Regions from separate parts of the Delftia sp. PX-1 genome, predicted to be linked through region 1. Evidence: riboswitches for the same ligand, from Rfam matches in the RefSeq annotation. Region 1 holds a riboswitch; the other holds the start of a gene.
What was found. Region 1 has a riboswitch for cobalamin ahead of ACN20X_RS27470 (TonB-dependent receptor). Riboswitches for the same ligand answer to the same signal wherever they lie in the genome.
Positions count from the first base shown of each region.

Region 2: another riboswitch for cobalamin. It lies ahead of ACN20X_RS17740 (TonB-dependent receptor); the one in region 1 lies ahead of ACN20X_RS27470 (TonB-dependent receptor).

Region 1 covers NZ_CP184763.1:6,019,179-6,026,154, reverse strand. The annotation lists gene ACN20X_RS27490 (threo-3-hydroxy-L-aspartate ammonia-lyase) at 1-367, opposite strand, end outside; gene ACN20X_RS27485 (helix-turn-helix transcriptional regulator) at 412-1,053, opposite strand; gene ACN20X_RS27480 (YbaK/prolyl-tRNA synthetase associated domain-containing protein) at 1,135-1,626, shown strand; gene ACN20X_RS27475 (CHAD domain-containing protein) at 1,684-2,574, shown strand; cobalamin riboswitch at 2,629-2,913, shown strand; gene ACN20X_RS27470 (TonB-dependent receptor) at 3,043-5,274, shown strand; gene ACN20X_RS27465 (ABC transporter substrate-binding protein) at 5,285-6,226, shown strand; gene ACN20X_RS27460 (FecCD family ABC transporter permease) at 6,223-6,976, shown strand, end outside.
Region 2 covers NZ_CP184763.1:3,857,547-3,864,522, forward strand. The annotation lists gene ACN20X_RS17725 (ABC transporter ATP-binding protein) at 1-286, opposite strand, end outside; gene ACN20X_RS17730 (FecCD family ABC transporter permease) at 283-1,368, opposite strand; gene ACN20X_RS17735 (ABC transporter substrate-binding protein) at 1,355-2,407, opposite strand; gene ACN20X_RS17740 (TonB-dependent receptor) at 2,407-4,533, opposite strand; cobalamin riboswitch at 4,655-4,973, opposite strand; gene ACN20X_RS17745 (2OG-Fe(II) oxygenase) at 4,986-5,669, opposite strand; gene alkB (DNA oxidative demethylase AlkB) at 5,684-6,334, opposite strand; gene ACN20X_RS17755 (2OG-Fe(II) oxygenase) at 6,362-6,976, opposite strand, start outside.

The sequences.
Region 1 (6,976 bases):
AGACCACCACCTGGCCGCCATAGCCCTTGGTGGCCGCCACCTTGGCGGCGGGCGCGTCATGCGGCATGACGATGGTGGCGGGAATCTCCAGCAGCCTGGCAGCCAGTGCAATGGCCTGGGCGTGGTTGCCCGAGGAAAACGCCACCACGCCGGCCTTGCGCTGCGCGGCGCTGAAGCGAGACAGGGCGTTGAACGCGCCGCGGAACTTGAAGGCGCCCATGCGCTGCAGGTTCTCGCACTTCAGGAAGACGCGGGCGCCCAGCGCCTCGTCCAGCGTGCGCGAGGTGAGCACGGGCGTGCGGTGGGCATGGCCCTGGATGCGTTGGGCCGCTGCGGCCACGTCGTCATAGGTGGGAAGGCTTGTCATCGGTACGGGAGAGAAGGAGTTGCAGATCGGCGGGGTGCCGGGACCTACTTGGCGTAGCTGTAGACCGTGGCGCGCGACACGCCCAGGTGGGCGGCAATGGTCTCCATGGAGCGGCGAAGGTCCAGCAGGCCGTCGCCCTTGAGTTCACGGACCAGGGCGCGCCGCTCCTCGGGCTTGAGGGCGCGCGGCGTGGTCGCCAGGCGGGCCGCGAACTGGTCGATGCGGGCACGCACCGTGTCGGCGCCTGCGCCGGCGCCCGTGGGGTCCAGCATTTCGCGCGCGGGGGTGTCGCCGCTGACGGCGGCAAAGCGGTTGAGCATGCCCTGGAAGCCCTGGAACATCGTCAGGTCCACATTCATGCACAGGGCGGCGATGTAGCGGCCCTCGGAGTCGCGGATGCCGATGGACGTGCTCTTGGCCTGGCGGCCATCGGCGAACTGGTTGGGGTAGTTGGCGATGACCTGCTCGTAGCCGGGGTCCTGGATGCGGGCCAGGCCCAGCTCGGTCGCGCCCTGGCCGACCTCGCGGCCCGAGAGATTGTTGTGGATGGCCAGCACCGCATGGGACGGGTCGAGCAGGTCATGCACCACCACCTCGCAGAACGGGGCAAGGGTCTGGCCCAGGCCTTCGGCGATCTTGGCCACCTGTTCCAGCAGTTGGCGCTGCTCGGGAGTGCGTTGTGTCATATTGGACATTTTGTTTTGAATTGGACAAAATGTCAAAACCCAGGCGACCTGCCTTCTTGTCCGTTTCTTGTGCTCCCTGCCATGTTCGACACCCTTGTTCACCTGCTGCAATCCCAGGACGCGCGCTTTCGCGTGATCGAGCACCCTGCCGAGGGCCGCTCCGACCTCGTCGCCGAAATCCGGGGCACGGCACCCGGCCAGGGTGCCAAGGCCATGCTCTGCAAGAGCCGCGATGCGTCCGGTGCGGGCGATCCCCAGCTGTTCCTGGCCGTGCTGCCCGGCGACCGCAAGCTGGACTTCAAGCGCCTGGCCCAGGCCGTGGGTGTGCGCAAGGCCACGCTGGCCTCGCCAGAGGAGGCCCAGGCCGCCACCGGCTGCGTGATGGGATCGGTGCCGCCGTTCTCCTTCAACCCGCAGGTGCGCCTGGTGGTGGACCCGGCACTGGTGGAGCGCTTTGCCGAGATCGCCTTCAATGCGGGCCGGCTGGACCGCTCCATCGTGCTGGACTCGGCCGACTATGTGCGCATTGCCCGGCCCGCGCTGCACAGCCTGAGCGGGGATGGCGCCGATTGACCCGGGGGCCGGGCGGTGCCCACAATCGCAGCAACGCCCGCACATCCTCTCCTGACCATGACCACCCCTGCCAGGCAGTTCCCCGACCGGCCCGATGCGGCCGGCTTTGTGCGTGCGGCGCTGGCTGCCGCACTGGCCCAGGTGCAGTCGCATATGGATGCCGTGGATGCCGTGGACGCCGGCAGCGGCGAGGCCGAACGCATCCACCAGCTGCGCGTGGCCCTGCGGCGCCTGCGCACCCTGCTGCGCGAATGCGCAGGGCTGGCGCCCGGCATGCGCGCCGAATGGGATGCCCCGCTGGCCCTGGCCTTTGCGCGCCTGGGCACGCTGCGCGATGCCGGCACCCTGGCCGACGTGGTGCGGCCGCTGCTGCAGGACGCCGATGCGCCCTTGTGCGATTGGGCCGTGCCGGATGCCGGGCAGGCCGACGCGGACGCGGCCGCTGCGGTGCGCGAGCCGCAGTTCCTGCAAACGCTGGCCGAGATCCATGCGCTGACGCAGGCGCCTGCAGGCAAGCGGCAGCCCGGCCTGGTCAGCCTGTCCGCCGCAGGCACGCGCAAGTACCTGGCACGGCGGCTGGCGCGCCTGCACCGCCAGGTGCTGCGCGACGGCCGGCACTTCGACCGCCTGCCGCTGGCGCAGCAGCACCGCGTGCGCAAGCGGCTCAAGCGCCTGCGCTACCTGGCGGACTTTGCGCGGGAATTCGCGCCCGGAATGTGGCCCGGCAAAAAGGGCCGGCGCTTTGCCGAGGCGCTGGTGCCCGCCCAGGACGCGCTGGGCCTGCACAACGACATGGCCGTGGCGGCCGCGCTTTTTCGTGACGAGGCCGGCACGGATCCGCGCGCCTGGTTTGCCGCCGGCTACCTGCAGGCCCGCCTGGCCACCAGCGCGCGCAGCAGCCGCCGCGCGCTGCGTGCGCTGGCCCGCGTGCCGGGCTTCTGGGCCTAGACCGCATCAGCGATAATCCGCCGCTGGCGCACCGCCGCAGCCCCTGGGCCGTGGCGGTGCGCTGTTGCTGAAGGTGCCCCATGCCGCTTGCCGGCCAGGGGTTCAACGGGAAGCAGGTGCGCGATGCCATCGAGGTGGCCGCTCGCAATGCCTGCGCTGCCCCCGCAACGGTCAGCGGAATACAACTCCCCACGCTGGCGCGCCACCCACCGGTTGCGCGCCGCAAGCCACTGTGTCCTTCTCGGACATGGGAAGGCGGGGATGCCTGCTGCAGCGCGCCCACGATGCGCGCCGCAGCGTTCCGCAAGCCCGGATACCGGCCTTCTGCATTGCTTTCGGACGCCGCGGGAGTGCGCCTGTCCGGTCCGGCCCCAGCCTGCGCTGGCGTGGCCGGCTCCGGCGTGCGCGCCGTGCGGCGTGGTTCAGACGATAGGCCCCACGGGTGACTGGGGCAGTTGGATTCAACGCATGCGCTTCGCTTCTTTGGCCGCCGATTGTTTCGGCCCCTTTCCCCTTCCTCCCTTCCTGCGCCCGGCCACCGCTGCGGCCGTGCTGGCCTGCTGCGCCGCGGCGGCCGGCGCCGCACAGGAACCGGCGGCCGGCAAAGCCGGTGCATCCGCCGACGATGCGCTGGACGCCGTCTTCGTGACCGCCACGGCGCGGCCCGAGGCGCGCAGCCGCATCGCGGGCACCACGCAGACCATCGACCGCGAGGCCATAGAGCGCTCCAGCGCGCGCTCGGTCACCGACCTGCTGGCCGAGAACGCCGTGGGCTTTCTCAGCGAATGGACGGCGGCCCAGACCTCGATGAACCTGCGCGGCGCCTCCACCGACGGCCAGGGGCGCGACTTCCGCAGCCAGGTGCTGGTGCTGGTCAACGGCCGGCGCGCGGGCACGGCCAACCTGTCCAAGCTCAGCCCCTCGGATGTGGAGCGCATCGAGATCGTGCGCGGCCCGTCCTCGGTGATCTACGGCAGCCAGGCCATGGGCGGGGTGGTCAACATCATCATGAAGACGGGGGCTACGGCGCCCGGCACGCGCGCCCAGGTCCAGGCCGGCTCGTGGGACCTGTGGCGCACCGATGCGCAGACGGCCGGCGCCAATGACCGCTTCGACTGGTACTTCGGCGTGAGCGCAGGCGGGCGCGGCGACTACGAGTCGGGCGACGGCGGCACGCGCATGGAGAACACGGGCTGGAAGCGGCGCGGCGCCAGCGGCGCCCTGGGCTGGCAGCTGCACGAGCTGCACCGCGTGGAGCTGCAGCTGCGCACGGACGGCATCTACAACGCGGGCTTTCGCGGATCGGGCGCCAACATCTACAGCCGCGACAACCGCAGCAACCGCTCGCTGGACCTGACCTACGAAGGCGCACTGCCCGGCCAGCGCCTGAGCTGGACGACCCACCTCTACAGCCTGGTCGATACCGATGAATTCAACTGGGCCTCGCCCGTGATCCGCTCGGGCAACAGCGCCGTGCCCGGCACGGCGCGCGACTACAACCACCGCCAGCTGGACGCCACGGGCCTGCGCTTTCAGCCGCGCCTGCGTGTCAGCCAGACCAATGACCTGCTGATGGGCTTCGACTGGGAGCGCAGCAAGCTGCGCTCCGACCGCCTGCGCGTGGCCATGCCGGGCGGCCCGGCGGGCCAGGTTGCGCCCTACGACAACAACCAGACCGAGCAGGTGCATGCGCTGTACTTCGAGGACGCGCAGACCCTGTTCGATGATCGCCTGACCCTGCGCGCCGGCCTGCGCAAGACCTGGGGCACGACACGCTTCGACGATACGCCCAACCTGGCCCTGGCCCAGGCCAGCACGCGCGACTACGACAACCACACCTGGTCGGCCGGCGCCACCTGGAAGGCCACGGACCGGCTCACGCTGCGCGCTGCGGCCTCCACGGGTTTCCGCGCGCCCACGGCCACGGAGCTGGCCTCGGACTTCACGGCCGTCGGCGGTGGCCGTACCTTCGGCAACCCCAACCTCAAGCCCGAGACCAGCCGCCAGATCGAGGTCGGCGCTGCGCTGCAGCAGCCCGGCTGGCGCGTGGATGCGGCCCTGTTCCAGAACACCATCAGCGACCGCATCATCACCGTCTCGCGCGGGGCGACGACCAATACCTCGGACTACGCCAACAACGCGGCCGACATCGTGGCGCGCGGCCTGGAAATGCAGGCCGACATGGACCTGGCGCGGGCGCTGAACCTGACGGGCCACCAGCTCAAGGCCTGGGCTGGCGGCTACTACCACTTCAGCATGCGGGACAAGGGATCGCCAGCGTCGGCCAATACCGACAAGGTGCAGCGCATGTACCGCTACGAGGCCTCGGCCGGCGTGCGCTACGGGCGCGGCAGCGGGCGCCTGCAGGGCGACTGGAGCCTGCAGCTGTCCACGCTGCTGCGCGGTCCCATGTGGTACGACACGGAAGAGGCGCTGCTCATCCCCCAGGGCGAGCCCCGCAGCACCTTCATCCACCGCAAGGGCGCCTTCACCATCTGGAACCTGCGTGCCGACTACCGCGTGTCGCCGGGCGTCAAGCTGTTCGCAGCCGTCAACAACCTGTTCGACCTGAACCGCCACCCCATCTTCATCGCGCTGGACCGTGCGCCCTGCATCGCCAACCCGGCGTACCAGAACGGCGGCTGCGGAACGTCGATGGCGGGCCGCGAACTCATGGTCGGCCTGCAGGCAGAGTTTTGAGGACCATGGCATGAGGCAATCCAGCACCACGCGCCGCCAGTTGCTGCGCCAGGGCGCGGCAGCGGCCCTGGGCTGCGGCCTGCCCGCGGCCTGGGCCGACACCGTCGCTGCAGGCGGTCCGGTGGTGCTGCAGGATGCGCTGGGCCGGCGCGTGGAGATTGCCGCGCCGCCGCAGCGCATCGTCTCCATCTTTGCCTCCAACACCGAGCTGGTGGCCGCGCTGGGCCTGCTGGACCGCGTGGTGGGCGTGGAGGATTTCACGCGCTTTCCACCGGGCGTGGAGCGCATTCCCAAGGTGGGCGGGCGGCTAGGATTCTCCGTGGACGCCGTGGTGGCGCGCCAGCCGGACCTGGTCATCGTCACGCCCGCGCGCCAGGCGGCGCACCAGCTGGTCGATCCCATGGAGCGCATCGGCGTGCCGGTGATGGTGCTGCTCAGCCGCTCGCTGGCCGAGGTGATGGACAACCTGCGCCTGGTGGCCCGCGCCACGGGCGTGCAGGCGCGCGGCCAGGCGCTGGCCCTGGCGCAGGAGGCGCGGCTGCTGCGCGTGGACCGGCAGGTGGCCGGCCAGCCCCGGCCGCGCGCGCTCATGGTCACGGGCCGGCTGGGCAACGGCATGCTGCTGGCGGCACGCCCTGGCACCTATACCGGCGAGGCCATGGTGCGCGCGGGCGCTTCGTTCGCGCTGGACGGCCTGGGCACCGTGCCCCAGGTCTCGCCCGAGGCCGTGCTGGCCGCCGACCCCGACGTGCTGCTGTTCGCTGGCACCCAGGAGGCCATGCAGGACCTGATCGGCCAGCGCGGCTGGCGCGACCTGCGTGCCGTACGCGGCGGCCGGGCCACCACGGTGGCGCGTGCCGAGTTCCTGATTCCCGGGCCGCGCACCTTCGGCGGCGTGGAAAAGCTCTCGCGCTGGCTGCACCCTGCGGCCTGGACCGGGGAGGCCGCATGAATTCCCTTTCACGGACACCCGCATGGCGCCCCTGGTCCGGTGCGGTCCTGCTGCTGCTGGCCAGCCTGCTGATCGCCGCCTGCGCGGGCCACCAGTGGGCCAGCCCGGCCGACCTGCTGGCCGCGCTGGGCGGCGAAGACAGCCTGCGCAGCCGGCTGCTGCTGCAGTGGCGCGTGCCGCGCGTGCTGGCAGCCGCCCTGGTGGGCGCGCTGCTGGGCCTGTCGGGCGCCATCTTCCAGGGCGTGTTCCGCAATCCGCTGGCCGAGCCCTATCTGCTGGGCGCCTCGGGCGGCGCGGCGCTGGGGGCGACTGTCGCCCTGCTGGTTCCCATGCATCTATTGTTCGGCCTGTCCCAGGCCTGGACGCTGCCCGTGCTGGCCTTTGCGGGCGCCTGGGGTTCGACCGTGCTGGTGCTGGCCGTCTCGCGCGTGGCTGGTGCCACCGATGCGGCCGGCATGCTGCTGGCCGGCGTGGCGCTGGCGGCCGTGCTGGGCGCGCTGCGCTCGTTCCTGATGCTGGCGCTGTCCGATGAGACCGTGAGCCTGCAGGTGGTGCTCAGCTGGGTGCTGGGCGGCATACAGACGCCGTCCTGGAGCGGCCTGGGCCTGCTGGCCGGTGCCTCCCTGGCCTGCCTGGCCGGGGCCATGGCGCTGGCGCGCGGGCTGGACCTGCTGGGCCTGGGTGCCGATGCGGCCCAGGGCTTCGGCCTGGACGTGGCGCGCTTCACGCCGCTGGCCGTGCTGGCCGGCT
Region 2 (6,976 bases), 2.2 Mb from region 1:
AATCAAAGCTCTGCGGCGCCTCCTGCGCGAGGACCGAGACCTGGGCCGCGAACTCGCGCGCCGTCATGTCCCGGATGTCGCGCTGGTCCAGCAGCACACAGCCCGCGTCGGGCCGCAACACGCGGTAGAGCATGCGCAGCAGGGTGGATTTGCCGCTGCCGTTGGGGCCGATGAGCCCCACGCATTCGCCGCTGTGCAGGGCAAGGCTGACCTGGTCCACGATGCGCCGGGCGTCGGCACGCCGGGCGTCGGCACTCCAGCACAGGTCCTGGGCTTGCAGCTTCATGGGCCGCGCCCTCCCTGCACCGGCTGGCGCACCAGCATCCAGACGAAGAAGGGCCCGCCGATCAGCGAGGTGATCACGCCCACGGGCAGTTCCATGGGCGCAAAGGCCGTGCGCGCGACAAGATCCACCAGCACCAGCAGCAGGGCGCCGGCCAGGGCGGCCACGGGCAGCACGCGCCGGTGGTCCGTACCCACCAGCATGCGCGCGGCGTGCGGCACGATCAGCCCCACAAAGCCGATGGCGCCGCTGACCGCCACCATGGTTCCCGTCAGCAGCGACACCGCCAGGAACAGTGCGCGCCGCAGCCATGCCGTGTCCACGCCCAGCGTGGCGGCGGCCTCGTCACCGGCCAGCAGGGCGTTGAGCGGGCGCGTCTGCAGCCCCAGCCAGAGCATTCCCGCAGCCAGCACGGCAGCGGGAATGCCCAGTTCCTCCCACTGCGTGCCGGCCAGGCTGCCCAGCGTCCAGGTCAGCAGGGCATTGGCCAGGTCGCGCTGGCCCGATGACAGGGTGATCAGGCTGGTCACGCCTGCCAGCACATAGCCGATGGCCACACCACCCAGGATCAGCCGCGTGGCATGGATGCGGCCCTGGGAGCGCGCCAGCAGGTAGACGGCGACGGTGGCCGCCAGCGCCCCGGCAAAGGCCCCGGCCGTGAGGGCGTACATGCCGGCCGAGGCCAGCGCACCGAAGGCCAGCACGGCCACAGCGCCCACCGACGCACCAGAGGACACGCCCAGCAGATAGGGATCGGCCAGCGGATTGCGCACCATGGCCTGCATGATGGTGCCCACCACGGCAAGCCCCGCGCCCACCAGGGCCGCCAGCAGCACGCGCGGCATGCGGATCAGCCAGACGATCTGCTGGTGCTGCGGCGTGATGCCCTCCAGTGGCGGCGGCTGCATGCCCAGCACCTGCAGCAGCCGGCTCCAGGCAATGCGCCAGACCGTGCCCGCCGGCATGTCCACGGGCCCCCAAGTGATGGCCAGCGTCATCACCAACAACAGGGCCGCGAACAGCAGCAGGCACCAGAGGCGGGCGGCGCCCGAGCGCCTGGGCCAGCGGGAATCAGTTGGCCGCATGGCTGGGCGCCGGCATGCGGTCGGGGTGCAGGGCCTGCGCCAGGGCACGGGTCCGCGCAATATTGCGCGGGCCGGGCGTGGCCTCGGCATAGGTCATGACGAAAAACCGCTTTTCGCGGATGGCATCGACGCCCGCCAGCTCGGGCTTGGCCAGCAGGAAGTCGATCTTGCCCTGTGCATGGGGCTGGCCGTAGTCGATGATGACGATCCACTGCGGGTTGCGCTGCACCACGTCCTCCCAGTTGCCTGCAGGCCAGTTGCTGGGAATGTCGTCGAAGATGTTGCGCCCGCCCGCTTCCTCGATCATGGCCTGCGGCATGCCGTAGCGGCCCACGGTCACGGGGATGTCCTGGCCGCTGTCGTAGACAAAGACCGAAGGCCGCTGCCGCACGCCCTGCATGCGCTCGCGCAGGTCCTTCAGGTCGCGCTCCAGCCCCCGCGCCAGTTGCTCGGCATGGGCCTCGATGCGGAAGATGCGGCCCAGGTTGCGCAGGTCGGTCAGGCCGTCTTCCAGCGCAACCTGGCTGCGCGGCCCCACGCGGATGCACGATTCGGACAGCACGTACGAGGCAATGCCGTGGCGCTGCAGCACCTCGGGCGTGATCTGGCCCTGGCGAAAACCGTAGCTCCAGCCTCCGAAGACGAAATCTGCCGAGGCGCCCAGGATGGCCTCCAGGTTCATCTCGCGCTCCGCAAGCCGCGGCACGCGGGCCAGCTGGGCCTGGAAGGCCGGGTCGATCTGCTTGGCCTGCGTGATACCGCTGTAGCCCACCAGCCGGTCGCCCAGGCCCAGAAAGAGAAACATCTCGGTGATGTTCACGTCATGGGTCACGGCGCGCAGCGGTGCGCTGGCGTAGGTCACGGGGCTGCCGCAGACATTGACGGTCACAGGCGCCTGCGGTACGGCAGCCGGTGCCGGCAGTTCACTGGTGGTGCCGGAATCGCTGCGCGAGCAGCCGGCCAGCAGAAGGGTGGCCGCCAGGGCGCCAGCGCACAGGCCGTGGAGACCGTGGAGGCTTTTGGAGCGCGCCATGGCCATCAGAACCGGATATGGGCCGCGATCTCGAAGCGGCGGCCTTGCCCGACCAGGAACTGGCTGCCGTAGCTCGATCCCACATAGACCCTGTCGGCCAGGTTGCGGCCGATCAGGCTCAGGGTGGTGCGCGGGTCCACCTGCCAGCTCAGCGCGGCGTCGGCCACGGTGTAGGCGGGCAGGTTCACGGTATTGGCGTTGTTGCCAAAGCGGTCACCCACGTAGCGCAGGCCCAGCGAGGCCTGCCAGGCGCCCACGCGGTAGTGGCCCCAGAGGTTGGCCGTGGTCTTGGCCACGTTCTGCGGACGGTTGCCTGCGCGGTTGCCGCCAGCCTCGATGAGCTTGTCGAACTGGGCATCCACGTACGACAGATTGCCCTCCACGCGCAGGGCGGGCGTGGCCTGGAAGGTGGCGGTGACCTCGGCCCCGCGCGAGGACTGGCTGCCGCCCTGGATGGAGATGGCCGGCCGGTCGGGGTCGCGCGTGATGATGTCGTCCTTCTTAATGTCGAACACGGCCAGCGTCCATTCGCCGCGCCCGCCAGCCACCTGCTGCTTGATGCCGATCTCGGCCTGGCGGCCCTTGCTCAGCTTGTAAGCCGTGTTGGCCAGGTTCAGCGAGACCAGGCTGTTGACGGGATCATGGCCCGAGCTGATCTGCCCATAAACATGGGTGTTGCGGGCCAGCTCATAGGTCAGGCCCAGGCGCCAGGAGGTGGCGGCCAGCGTCTTGTCGAAGTCCGTGCCGCCCACCAGGGAATGGCTGGCAAAGTCATAGACATCGCGGCGCAAGCCGGCCATGGCCAGCCAGCGGTTGCTGATGCGCCAGGCATCCTCCAGGTACAGCGCATGCTGGGTCACGCCGGTTTCGGTCTTGGCCTTGGTGACATCGGGGCTGGCCCAGCTGCCATGCACGGGGTCCCAGGCCGAGACCGTGGACGAGCCGCCATAGGGCGAATTGTTGGACAGCCGCAGGTTGATGCGCGCGGCCTCCCAGCCCATGGCGATCTTGTGCGCGCCCCGGTCCACGTTCAGGCCCAGGCGGTTGCCGGTCTGCTCCAGGTCGTGCAGGATTTCCAGGTAGTCGGAGCGGCCCACGGTCCAGGTGGCGGGGTTGAGCGCGTAGGCCTCGATGTTGCGCCAGTGGCGGTCCGACTGCACGTGGTACAGCTCGTTGCGCACCGTCAGCCAGTCATTGGCCTTCCATTGCACCTTGGCGCGCAGGCGCTCGTCGGCATAGCGCAGCACGCTGTCTTCGGCGTTGTAGTTGCGGTCGCGCAGGGACTCCACCACCTTGCCGTCCAGGCCAGGCGTGCCCCAGTAGCGGCTGGGCTTTTGCACGCTGCGATCGGCGATCAGGTCGATCTGCAGGTCGCTCGTGGGCTCCAAGCGCAGCGTGCTCATGAACTTGCCGTTGCGCGACTGGTCCAGATCGCGCTCGCCTGCGCTGCGCGCGGTGTAGCTGTCGATGCGGTAGCTGGCATAGGCGCCCAGGGCGCCGGTCACGCCCAGACCCAGGCGCAGCGTGTCGTCCGTGCCCGCGCCCACCAGCACCTCGGCCGAGCTGGTGCGGCTGGGCTGCTTGCGGATGGCGTTGACGGTGGCGCCCATGGTGCCGCTGCCATACATCAGCGAGGCCGGGCCGCGCAGCACGTCGATGCGCTCGTAGCCCCAGCTGTCACCCGGATAGGCCGTGGTGCCGGCGGCCACGCCCAGCACCATGCCGTCTTCGGCCACGCCCACGGAGTTCACGCCCGCAAAGCCACGGCTGCTGAAGGACAGGCCGCCGTTGCCCGGCGTGCTGCTGGAGGTCAGGCCCACGGTGCGCGTGACGGCGTCCACCAGGGCGTAGTCGCCGCGCTCCTGCATCTGCTCGGCAGAAACACCATCCACGCTGGCCGGCACTTCCTGGTTGGAGACGCCGGTATGGCTGGCAGAGCGCCCAGGCTGGGCCAGTTGCTGGCCGATGCGTTCGGCCTGGCCGGTGACCTGGACCTCGGGCAGGACAGTCTGTGCCTGCACAGGAGCGGACAGGAAGGCGCAGGCAAGGGCCAGCGGGCTCAGCCGAAGGCAAAGGGAATCGGCAGCACGGGTGCTGGGAACGCAGGAAAGGGAGGAATGCATTTCGAACATCGGTCTTCGACCGCCTGATGCGAAAGCAAGGCACTGCCGCCTCTCCAGCCAGCGTGCAAGGATAGGGTGCAGGACATTGCCATCCGCACCCCGCAGACAGTCAAGAAAGCGCCCGCTCAGCGGGCGCGAAACGCAGCAGGCCGGTCTCCGGGCTCACAAGCGGCGCAAGGACATGCCTTGCGCCCAGCGCCCCGTCTTCCCAATCCACCCGCGAAAAGCTGCATGTTGCAGACCACGCCATGAACCAGTGACAGCCTGTCATCGCCCCTCCGCAGGGTTGCGGAGACTGGCGGGACAGGCATGGAGCGCCTTGACTTGTTTACCGTTGCGGGGGCAGCCAAGGCCTGTGCCGGCAGCGCAAAAAGCATTTGCTGGCAGTCACCTTGTTCCCGTTTCATCCCCATGGCTGGCATGTGGACACCTGTTGCACGGATGCCTTTGCAGGCGCGGCATTATAGCCAGCGGTCTGTTTGCAGAGCCTTTGGCGCCTGGGGCACGTCGTGCAAAAGCAGCTCCAGACCCAGCCACTCGCCACGGTGAACGCGGCTGATGGCATGGCGCAGGTGCACGCGGTAAAAGCCTGCCGCACCGCGCACCGGGCGCGGCCCCGTGGCGATGATGGCCGCATCCCCCAGGCCCAGCGGCAGCACCATGGGGCGCGATTGCATGCGCGGTCGCTGCTCGGTCATCACGAACTCGCCGCCCTCGAAATCCTGGCCCGGCCGGGACAGCAGCAGCACCAGCTGCAGCGGGAACACCGCCGCTCCCTCGCTGTATGAGCGCAGCGGGGCATGGCCCGCCTGCGCCACATGCAGCAGGTGCGACTGCGGATGCATCTGGCCGCACTGGCGGCCCAGCTGCCCGAAGGCCTCGAACGAGGCGGGCAGGGCAGGCTGCATGTCCATTTGGGCACGCCAGCGATTGGCAATGGCAAGCAGGTGCCGGTACAGCACCGGGCGCCATGTGTCGAGGGAGGGCGGCAGGCCATTGCGCATGGCCGCCTCGCTAGCCAGGGCGCGGCTTTCATCCGCATTCAGCAGCCGTGGCAGCAGGCAATGGCCCTCTGCATCGAGCTGGGTGGCAATGCGGCCCCAGTCCAGGCCGGCGAAGCGATCACTGCTGTTCAGCCCATCCATGTCGACCCCGCCATTCAACCCGCCTTGCGAAAAGTAAGATTGATGCGCCGCCCGCCCAGCAGCGGGTGAGGCTGGTCCTTGAGCGGCAACACGCCGTGGTGGCGCAGCCGATCCACGCCGCCCCAGACCACCACGTCGCCATGCCGCAACAACACCCTGGCCGTCCTGTCCGCGCGCGCAAGCCCTCCAAACAGAAATGTGGCCGGCATGCCCAGTGACACCGAGACGATGGGCGCGTCCAGGTCACGCTCGTCGCGGTCCTGGTGCAGGGACAGGCGGCTGCCGGGCAGGTACTGGTTGATCAGGCAGGCGTCGGGCGCGAAGCCCTCGAAACCCGCAGCGGCGGCCGCTTCGCCCGCCAGCTGCGCAAACACGGCCGGCATGGCGGGCCAGGGCTGGCCGCTGACCGGGTCGATGGCGCTGTAGCGGTAGCCGCGCCGGTCGCTGGTCCAGCCCAGCGCGCCGCAGTTGGTCATGGCCACCGACATGGTGAAGCCGCCCGGCGTGACCAGATGGCGCAGCGGCGCCTGGGCCATGACGCTGTCCACCGCAGCCAGCAGTGGAGCCGCATGGGGCAGGGCATGGCCGCGCAGCACCACGGACTGGGGACCAATGGGTTCGATGCCCATGGGAGGTTCATCGGCAAAAAGATCCAGCGTGCTCATACCGGCCGTCCATCAAAGTGCGTCATATCAGAGTGCGTCATGAAAGATCAGCCCCACGGTATGGCGATGGCCGCTTCGGACGCGGCTGACGCCATGGCGCATGGCCGCGCGGCGGTAGCCTGAGCGCCGCCCCGGCACGGGCCGGTGGCGCACGGCCAGGACCAGCGCATCGCCCTGGTCCAACGCCATCACATCGGCCCGTTGCCTGTCGCCATCGGCCTGGCTGATGACGAATTCCCCGCCCGCAAAGTCCTGCCCCGGCCGAGACAGCAGCAACACCACCTGCAGCGGAAACACATGCTCTCCATAGACATCCTGGTGCAGGCAGTTGTAGTCGCCCTCGCCGTATTGGAGGATCAGCGGCGTGGGCCGCACCTGGCCGTGCGCGTGGCAGCGCGCCAGGAAGTCCTGCAGCCGGTCCGGATAGCGCACATCCAGCCCCATGCGCTGGTTCCAGCGGTTGGCCACCAGCACCAGGCGGGAATACAGCTGTTCGCGCAGCCGCTGCAGCAGAGGTGGCAAGGGGTAGTCGAAATACCGGTATTCGCCACGCCCGAAACCGTGGCGGGCCATGACGATGCGGGAGCGAAAACCGTCTTCCCTGGTGTAGAGGGCCGCCAGGTCACGGCATTGCTGCGCGTC